One region of the Pseudomonas sp. No.117 genome, then DNA from elsewhere that is predicted to be linked to it. Evidence: predicted binding sites of a transcription regulator. Region 1 holds the regulator's gene; the other holds the start of a gene.
What was found. The regulator sigma-54, encoded in region 1, starts transcription at its own class of promoters, with help from an activator protein. The targets are predictions, from matches to a motif close to ANTGGCATNNANNTTGCTNT.

Region 2: a site for sigma-54 is predicted at 2,312-2,331, ahead of ACYJP6_RS23495 (pilin). Genes of this name have one in related genera too.

What each region holds. Positions count from the first base shown of each region.
Region 1 is NZ_BAAJNP010000002.1:384,411-388,425, reverse strand. Features, by position in the region: gene rapZ (RNase adapter RapZ) at 1-791, opposite strand, end outside; gene ptsN (PTS IIA-like nitrogen regulatory protein PtsN) at 793-1,257, opposite strand; gene hpf (ribosome hibernation-promoting factor, HPF/YfiA family) at 1,276-1,584, opposite strand; gene ACYJP6_RS05280 (RNA polymerase factor sigma-54) at 1,674-3,167, opposite strand; gene lptB (LPS export ABC transporter ATP-binding protein) at 3,270-3,998, opposite strand; gene lptA (lipopolysaccharide transport periplasmic protein LptA) at 3,995-4,015, opposite strand, start outside.
Region 2 is NZ_BAAJNP010000010.1:182,802-186,816, reverse strand. Features, by position in the region: gene ACYJP6_RS23505 (SDR family oxidoreductase) at 7-1,005, shown strand; gene ACYJP6_RS23500 (hypothetical protein) at 1,019-1,696, opposite strand; gene ACYJP6_RS23495 (pilin) at 1,745-2,266, opposite strand; gene pilB (type IV-A pilus assembly ATPase PilB) at 2,481-4,015, shown strand, end outside.

The sequences.
Region 1 (4,015 bases):
TCGGCCAGGTAGACCGAGCGGTGATGACCACCGGTACAGCCGATGGCCACGGTCACATAGGACCTGTTGTTGGCCGCGAAGCGCGGCAGCCACTTCACCAGGTAAGCGCGGATGTCATTGTACAGGGTCTCTACCTCGGGCTGTTGCTCGAGATACTCCCGCACCTGGGCATCGAGGCCGGAAAAGTCGCGCAGTTCCGGTTTCCAGTAGGGATTGGGCAGGAAACGCACGTCGAATACCATGTCGGCATCCACCGGCAGGCCCCGCTTGAAGCCGAAGGATTCCACCAGGTAGGCGGTACCGGGCTCGGGCGCGTTCAGCAGGCGCAGCTTGAGGATGTCGCGCAGCTGATAGAGATTCAGGTGGGTGGTGTCGATCTTCAGGTCGGACAGGTCGGCGATGGGCGACAGCAGCACCTGTTCGTCGTGGATGGCCTCCGCCAGGGATCTTTCCTGGTTGGACAGCGGATGCCGGCGGCGCGTCTCGGAAAAGCGCTTGAGCAGCGTCTGGTCATCGGCGTCCAGGTAGAGGATGTCGCAACGGATGTTGCGGCTACGCACCTGTTCGAGCAATTCAGGAAAGCGCTGCAGCTGGCTGGGCAGGTTGCGCGCATCGATGGACAGGGCGACCTTGGGCTGGGGCCGCTCCATGTCGGTCAGGGCATGCTGGGCCAGGTCGGGCAGCAGGCTGGCCGGCAGGTTGTCGATGCAATAGAAGCCATTGTCCTCAAGCACGTTGAGCGCCGTACTCTTGCCCGACCCGGAACGTCCGCTCACGATGATGAGGTGCATGTCAGTGTCCGCTCTGAGCCTCGACGACGATCTGATAGAGCGCCTGGCTGTCCCCGGCCTTGCGCAGCCGCTCGCGGATATCGGCCCGGTCCAGGATGCCGGCGATCTGGCGCAGCAGGGTGAGGTGCTGTTCGGTGGCGGCCTCGGGGACCAGCAGGACGAACACCAGGTCCACTGGCGCTCCGTCCAGGGAATCGAAGTCCACCGGGTGTTGCAGGTGGAAGAGCACGCACAGCGGCTGTTGCAGGCCCGCCAGGCGGCAGTGGGGGATGGCGATGCCGTTGCCGAAGCCGGTGGAGCCCAGGCGCTCGCGCGCCATCAGGCATTCGTAGATATGCGCCGCGTCGTGGCCGGGCAATTCCTGCGCGGCCAGTTCGGCGATGCGTTCCAGTACGGCGGCTTTGCTGCCACCCGGCGCACCCGTTTGGGTGCGGCCGGGGGTCAGGATGTTTTCGAGTCTGATCATAAAGCGGCGATCGAAACCTCAGCGGACGCCGACGCCCTGCTGGCGTTCGATCGATTTTTCCTTGTGTTTAATCAGTTGGCGGTCGAGCTTGTCGGCCAGGAGATCGATGGCGGCATACATGTCGTCGTGCTCGGAGTTGGCGACCACCGCGGCGCCGGCGACGTGCAGGGTGGCTTCGGCCTTTTGCTTGAGCTTGTCCACTTCGAGGATGACCTGGACGTTGGTAATACGGTCGAAGTGCCGTTCGAGGCGGGCGAGTTTCTCGCCGATGTAGTCACGCAGGGCTTCTGTTACTTCGAGCTGATGGCCACTGATGTTGACTTGCATACCGCTTCTCCTTATTGCCGGGCTGCGATCGGCGAAGCTGCTCGCCGACGTGACAAGAGTCGATCGAGGCACGGTCACATCAGGACGCGTCAGAGGAGACGCTTGCGTTCGCTGGACGGAGCGATACCCAGGGATTCCCGATACTTAGCCACCGTGCGTCGAGCGACTTGTATACCTTGCGATTCCAGTAAACCAGCGATCTTGCTGTCACTCAACGGCTTTTTCGCGTTTTCCGCCGCCACCAATTTCTTGATGATCGCGCGGATCGCGGTGGAGGAGCATTCGCCACCCTCGGCGGTACTGACGTGGCTGGAGAAGAAGTACTTGAGTTCGTAGATGCCACGCGGGGTGTGCATGAATTTCTGGGTGGTCACCCGCGAGATGGTCGATTCGTGCATGCCCACCGCCTCGGCGATGTCGTGCAGGACCAGCGGCTTCATGGCCTCTTCGCCGTATTCGAGAAAACCGCGCTGGTGCTCGACGATCTGGGTCGCCACCTTCATCAGGGTCTCGTTGCGGCTCTGCAGGCTCTTGATGAACCAGCGCGCCTCCTGCAGCTGGTTGCGCATGTAGGTGTTGTCGGCGCTGCTGTCGGCGCGCTTGACGAAGCCGGCGTATTGCGGATTCACCCGCAGGCGCGGCACGGCTTCCTGGTTGAGCTCCACCAACCAGCGTTCGTTGTGCTTGCGCACGATGACGTCCGGCACCACGTATTCGGCTTCGCTGGATTCGATCTGCGAGCCCGGCCGCGGATGCAGGGTCTGGATCAGCTCGATGATCGGCTTGAGCTCGTCTTCCTTGATCTTCATGCGCCGCATCAGCTGGGCATAGTCGCGGCTGCCGAGCAGATCCAAGTAGTCGCCGACCAGGCGCTTGGCCTCGCCGAGCAGGGGCAGGGTGGCAGGCAGCTGCGCCAGCTGGATCAGCAGGCACTCGCGCAGGTTGCGCGCGGCGACGCCGGCCGGTTCGAATTGCTGGACGCGTCTGAGCACCACCTCGACCTCGTCGAGATCGACTTCCAGCTCCGGGTCGAGGGAGGCGTGGATGTCCTCCAGGCTTTCCTGCAGATAGCCGTCGGTGTCGATGCCGTCGATGATCGCCAGGGCGATCAGGCGGTCCAGGTCCGACATGGGCGCCAGGTTGAGCTGCCAGAGCAGGTGCGTCTGCAGGCTCTCGCCGGCCGAGGTGCGGGTGGTGAAGTCCCACTCGTCATCGTCGTTGCTGGGCAGACTGCTGGCGCTGGTCTGGTAGATGTCTTCCCAGGCGGTGTCGACCGGCAGCTCGCTGGGGATGCGCTCGCTCCATTCGGATTCGTCGGCCATCTCGTTGGTGGCGACCGAGGTTTCCTTGAAGGTGGTTTCCAGGTTGCCCGGGTTCGCCGCCTCATCGCTGTCGCCTGCAGAGTCGCTCTGGTCGAAGTCTTCCCCTTCTTCCTGGCGTTCCAGCATCGGATTGGATTCCAGGGCTTCCTGGATTTCCTGCTGCAAATCGAGCGTCGACAGCTGGAGCAGACGAATGGCTTGTTGCAGCTGCGGCGTCATCGTCAGCTGCTGGCCCATCTTGAGGACTAGCGATGGTTTCATGGCTGCGGAATTACACCTTGTCTACCGACGCGAACAGCGCCACCGAACCTCGCGAACCCTGCGAGCGTTAGCAAATTATATGCCTTGTTTCCCTGGGTTTGCCTAGAGGCGGAATTCGTGGCCCAGGTAGACTTCCTTCACCAGGTCGTTGGCGAGGACTTCCTCGGCGGTGCCTTCGGCGATCAGCTGGCCATCGTTGACGATATAGGCCGTTTCGCAGATGGTCAGGGTTTCCCGGACATTGTGGTCGGTGATGAGCACACCGATGCCCTTGGCCTTGAGGTGGCGGATGATCTGCTTGATGTCGCCCACCGAAATGGGATCCACGCCGGCGAAGGGTTCGTCCAGCAGGATGAACTTGGGCGCGGTGGCCAGGGCGCGGGCGATCTCGACGCGGCGCCGCTCACCGCCGGACAGGCTCATGCCGCGGTTGTCGCGGATGTGGGTGATGTGGAACTCCTGCAGCAGGCTTTCCAGCTCGCGCAGGCGGCCGGCCTTGTCCAGGTCCTTGCGGGTTTCCAGGATGCCGAGGATGTTGTCGGCCACGGTCAGCTTGCGGAAGATCGAGGCTTCCTGGGGCAGGTAGCCGATCCCGGCGCGGGCGCGACCGTGCATGGGCAGGGCGGTGACATCCTGGTCGTCGATCAGCACCCGGCCCTGATCGGCCTTGACCAGGCCGACAATCATGTAGAAGCAGGTGGTCTTGCCGGCACCGTTCGGGCCGAGCAGGCCGACGATCTGGCCGCTGTCGATGCTGACGCTGACGTCGCGGACGACCTGACGACCCTTGTAGCTCTTGGCCAGATGCTGGGCTTTGAGCGTAACCGTCATTGTCCCTGCCCCGACTG
Region 2 (4,015 bases), on a different contig from region 1:
ACCCCGATGACCGATTACTCCCTTACCCGTCGTAACGTACTGGTCGGCTCCGCGGTTGGCCTGGCCGCGGCGGCCTCCGGCGCTGCCGTCGCCCAGGAGGGCACCGCTACTGCCCGTCCAGCCAAGCCGCTGCAGGATCCCCGCACCAAGTACACCCGCGAGCCGTTCAAGGAGCAGCGCCAGGAGTGGCCGGCGCTGACCAGCAAGATGGAGCCGCGCCCCGATCACGGCGAGACCAGCTACCACGGCTCGGGCCGCCTGGCCGGGCGCAAGGCGCTCATCACCGGCGGCGACAGTGGCATCGGCCGCGCGGTGGCCATCGCCTTCGCCCGCGAGGGCGCCGATGTCGCCATCAACTACCACCCCTCCGAAGAGTCCGATGCCCAGGAGGTGGTCAAGCTGATCAGGGACGCCGGTCGCAAGGCCATCACCCTGCCAGCCGACATCCGTACCCAGGAGGCCTGCGAAGAGGTGGTGAGCAAGGCCATCCAGCAACTCGGTGGTCTGGACCTGCTGGTGAACAACGCCGCCTACCAGCAGAGCAAGGTCGACATCCTCGAGATCACCGACGAACAATTCGACCGCACCTTCAAGACCAACGTCTATCACGTCTTCCGCTTCAGCAAGGCCGCCATCCCGCACCTGCCGCCGGGCGCCAGCATCATCAACACCGTCTCGGTGAATTCCTACGATCCCGGCGAAGAACTGATCGACTACGCCTCGACCAAGGCCGCCATCCTCAATCTCACCAAGGGCATGGCCAAGCAGCTGGCCAAGAAGGGCATTCGTGTCAATGCCGTGGCACCGGGTCCGGTGTGGACGCCGCTACAGGTGGCAGGTGGGCAGCTTGAGGGGCAGATGAAGGAGTTCGGGCAGGATACGCCGCTTGGCCGGGCAGGACAGCCGGCGGAGTTGGCGGGGCTCTATGTGGCGCTGGCGGAAGAGGATGCGAGTTTTAGTACGGGGACTGTAGTGGGGGCTTTTGGGGGGAAGGGGATGCCGTGAATAGGGTAAGATTCTAGCTTGAGGGGGTTTTAATTTTCAGTATGAGATGTGATTCATTTATCTCGGCAATCAAGTCTTTCCCTCGGAAAACAGCTTTAAAACAATGCGGTTTTATTTGGGGCTTTTGCCCTAAGTTGCATTCACGCGCTTTTTTATCTATGTTATCGCTTTGGCTTGAGACCGCGGTCCATCGACTTTTTTGTAGTGCATAATCTAATCCTTGTGATTCAAGAATTACGCCTTCAGTAAGTTCGTCACTGTTAAAGGAGCGCCTCACTGCTAAGGTTTCTAATCCAATAGGGGAAAGAGTGGCAGGTGGATCTAGCTTTCCTAAGCTAAATATTCTTACATCTTCATTGCTGTAAATCTTTATAATATCGAATTCATATATAGCTATAGCTGGACACTTTTGGCGAATGCCGAAAAGAGAGTATAAAGAAAATATTATAACCAGAATGGCCAGTATTGACTTTTCAAATGTATTTTCAATTGCATTTTTTTTGGGCTTGAGAATATGTTCTAAGGCAGGTCCGGCTAGGGCCAAACCTCCATAAAATATCGCAATCTCTTTGAGGAGGGTTTCGGCTATCGCTATCTGGAAAAGTGTCCAGTTACAAATTAGTACTGACCCTGTCACTGCGATTGCCAGAGAAAGCAGCGATATTGGCTTTGATCTGATCTGTTTAGCCATTTTAACTCCAAAAGGGCTGCAAAAGCAGCCCTTTCGAAAAACGCTTTATTAGCTTCTGCACTCGGCAGGCGCATATTTGCCAAGCAAAGTAGCACCACCGGGTGCTCCAGTCTTTCCTGCGGCAAAGCAAGTCCAAATAATCGGATCTGTTGGGGGGGTGCCTGCTACGAGTGCAGCGCCATTAGACGTGGGTACGAATACGATTTGGTTTGCGCCAGCAGCAGCAATTCTCGTGGTGTAAGCTACAGTTATTACACCACTTGCTGTTGTGATTGCGGAGCTAGTCACGTTGTTCGAGTTAATTGGGTTGGTGCAAGTTCCAGCGGCTGTGCAAGTAGTGCCCGTGCCGGTGCGATAGCCAGCTCCCAAGCCTCCATTGGCTGCAGGTGTGGCATTTGCCGCATTATCTGCTACTACAGTCTTAGCCTCCGACGCGAATCCCATACCTTCCGCGACGCGGCTACGAATTGTGTAGTCTTGGTATGCGGGGATGGCCACTGCGGCCAAGATACCGATGATCGCAACCACGATCATCAGCTCAATCAAGGTAAAGCCTTTCTGAGCTTTCATTTCAACTCTCCGAGGTTGGGTCAGGCCAACGTGCCTGTCAGGGGTAAAGCATAGGCCGTGCCAAAGAAAAGTGCCTACTGCAGCACGTTTTCTCTGTCGATGCCGTCAACAAAGGGGCAGGTCATGACAAAAAATGTCAGTGGTCAGGCGTCATTTTGCGGGCGGGGCAGGGGGGTGCTATAAGGCCAGCTAACGCAGGCTTGGGTGATCGACGATGAATGAGACGGTGATGCTGTCAGGACTGGCGCGGCAACTGGTGGATGCGCAGTTGTTGGCGGAGTCGGCTGCCCAGCAGGCGGTGGTCAAGGCCAAGCAGGCCAAGGTGCCGCTGGTGACCTATCTCGTTCAGCAGCGACTGGTGCAGAGCCGGCCCTTGGCGGAGCTCGCTGCCCAAGAGTTCGGCGTGCCCTTCCTCGATCTGGCGGCCATCGACAAGGAGCAACTCCCCAAGGACATCGTCAACGAAAAGCTGATGCAGCAGCATCATTTTCTGCCGCTGAGTAAAAGGGGCAACAAGCTCTTCATCGCGCTCTCCGACCCAACCAATCAGCAGGCCATCAATGATGTGTCCTTTGGCAGCAAGCTGGCGGTCGAGGTGGTGCTGGTCGAGGACGACAAGCTGCACCAGGCCATAGAGCGCTATCTAGATACCGGTACGGGTGGTCTGGATCTGGGTGATATCGATCTTGATCTGGAAACCGATGGTGGTGAGCGGCCCCAGGAAGCCGTAGCCGGAAGCGATGCCGACGACGCGCCGGTGGTGAAGTTCGTCAATAAGATGCTGCTCGACGCCATCAAGAAGGGCTCGTCCGACCTGCACTTTGAGCCCTATGAAAAGATGTACCGAGTGCGCTTTCGTACCGATGGCATCCTGCACGAGGCGGCGCGGCCGCCGGTGCAACTGGTGTCGCGTATCTCCGCGCGACTCAAGGTGATGTCCAATATGGATATCTCTGAAAGACGCAAACCCCAGGACGGCCGGGTCAAGCTTAAGGTGTCCAAGACCAAGTCCATCGACTTCCGGGTCAATACCTTGCCCACGCTCTGGGGCGAGAAGATCGTGATGCGGATCCTGGACTCCTCGAGTGCCCAGATGGGTATCGACGCCCTGGGCTACGAGGATGTGCAGAAGGAGCTGTACCTGCAGGCGCTGAAGCAGCCGCAGGGCATGATCCTGGTGACCGGGCCGACCGGTTCGGGCAAGACGGTATCCCTCTATACCGGCCTCAATATCCTCAATACCGAGGACATCAATATTTCTACTGCGGAAGACCCGGTGGAGATCAACCTGGAGGGCATCAACCAGGTCAACGTCAATCCGCGCCAGGGGCTCGACTTCTCCCAGGCGCTGCGCGCCTTCCTGCGTCAGGATCCAGACGTGATCATGGTGGGTGAGATCCGTGACCTGGAAACGGCGGAGATCGCCATCAAGGCGGCCCAGACCGGCCACATGGTGATGTCGACCCTGCACACCAACAGCGCGGCGGAAACCCTGACCCGCCTGCGCAACATGGGCGTGCCCGCCTTCAACCTGGCTACCTCGGTCAACCTGATCATCGCCCAGCGCCTGGCACGCAAGCTGTGCAACAAGTGCAAGAGAGTCCATGAGGTGCCGCGTGAGGCGCTACTGGCCGAAGGCTTCCGCGAGGACGAGCTGGGCAGCTTCACCCTGTACCAGCCCATCGGCTGCGAGGAGTGCAACGCCGGTTATCGCGGGCGGGTGGGGATCTACGAGGTGGTGAAGATCAC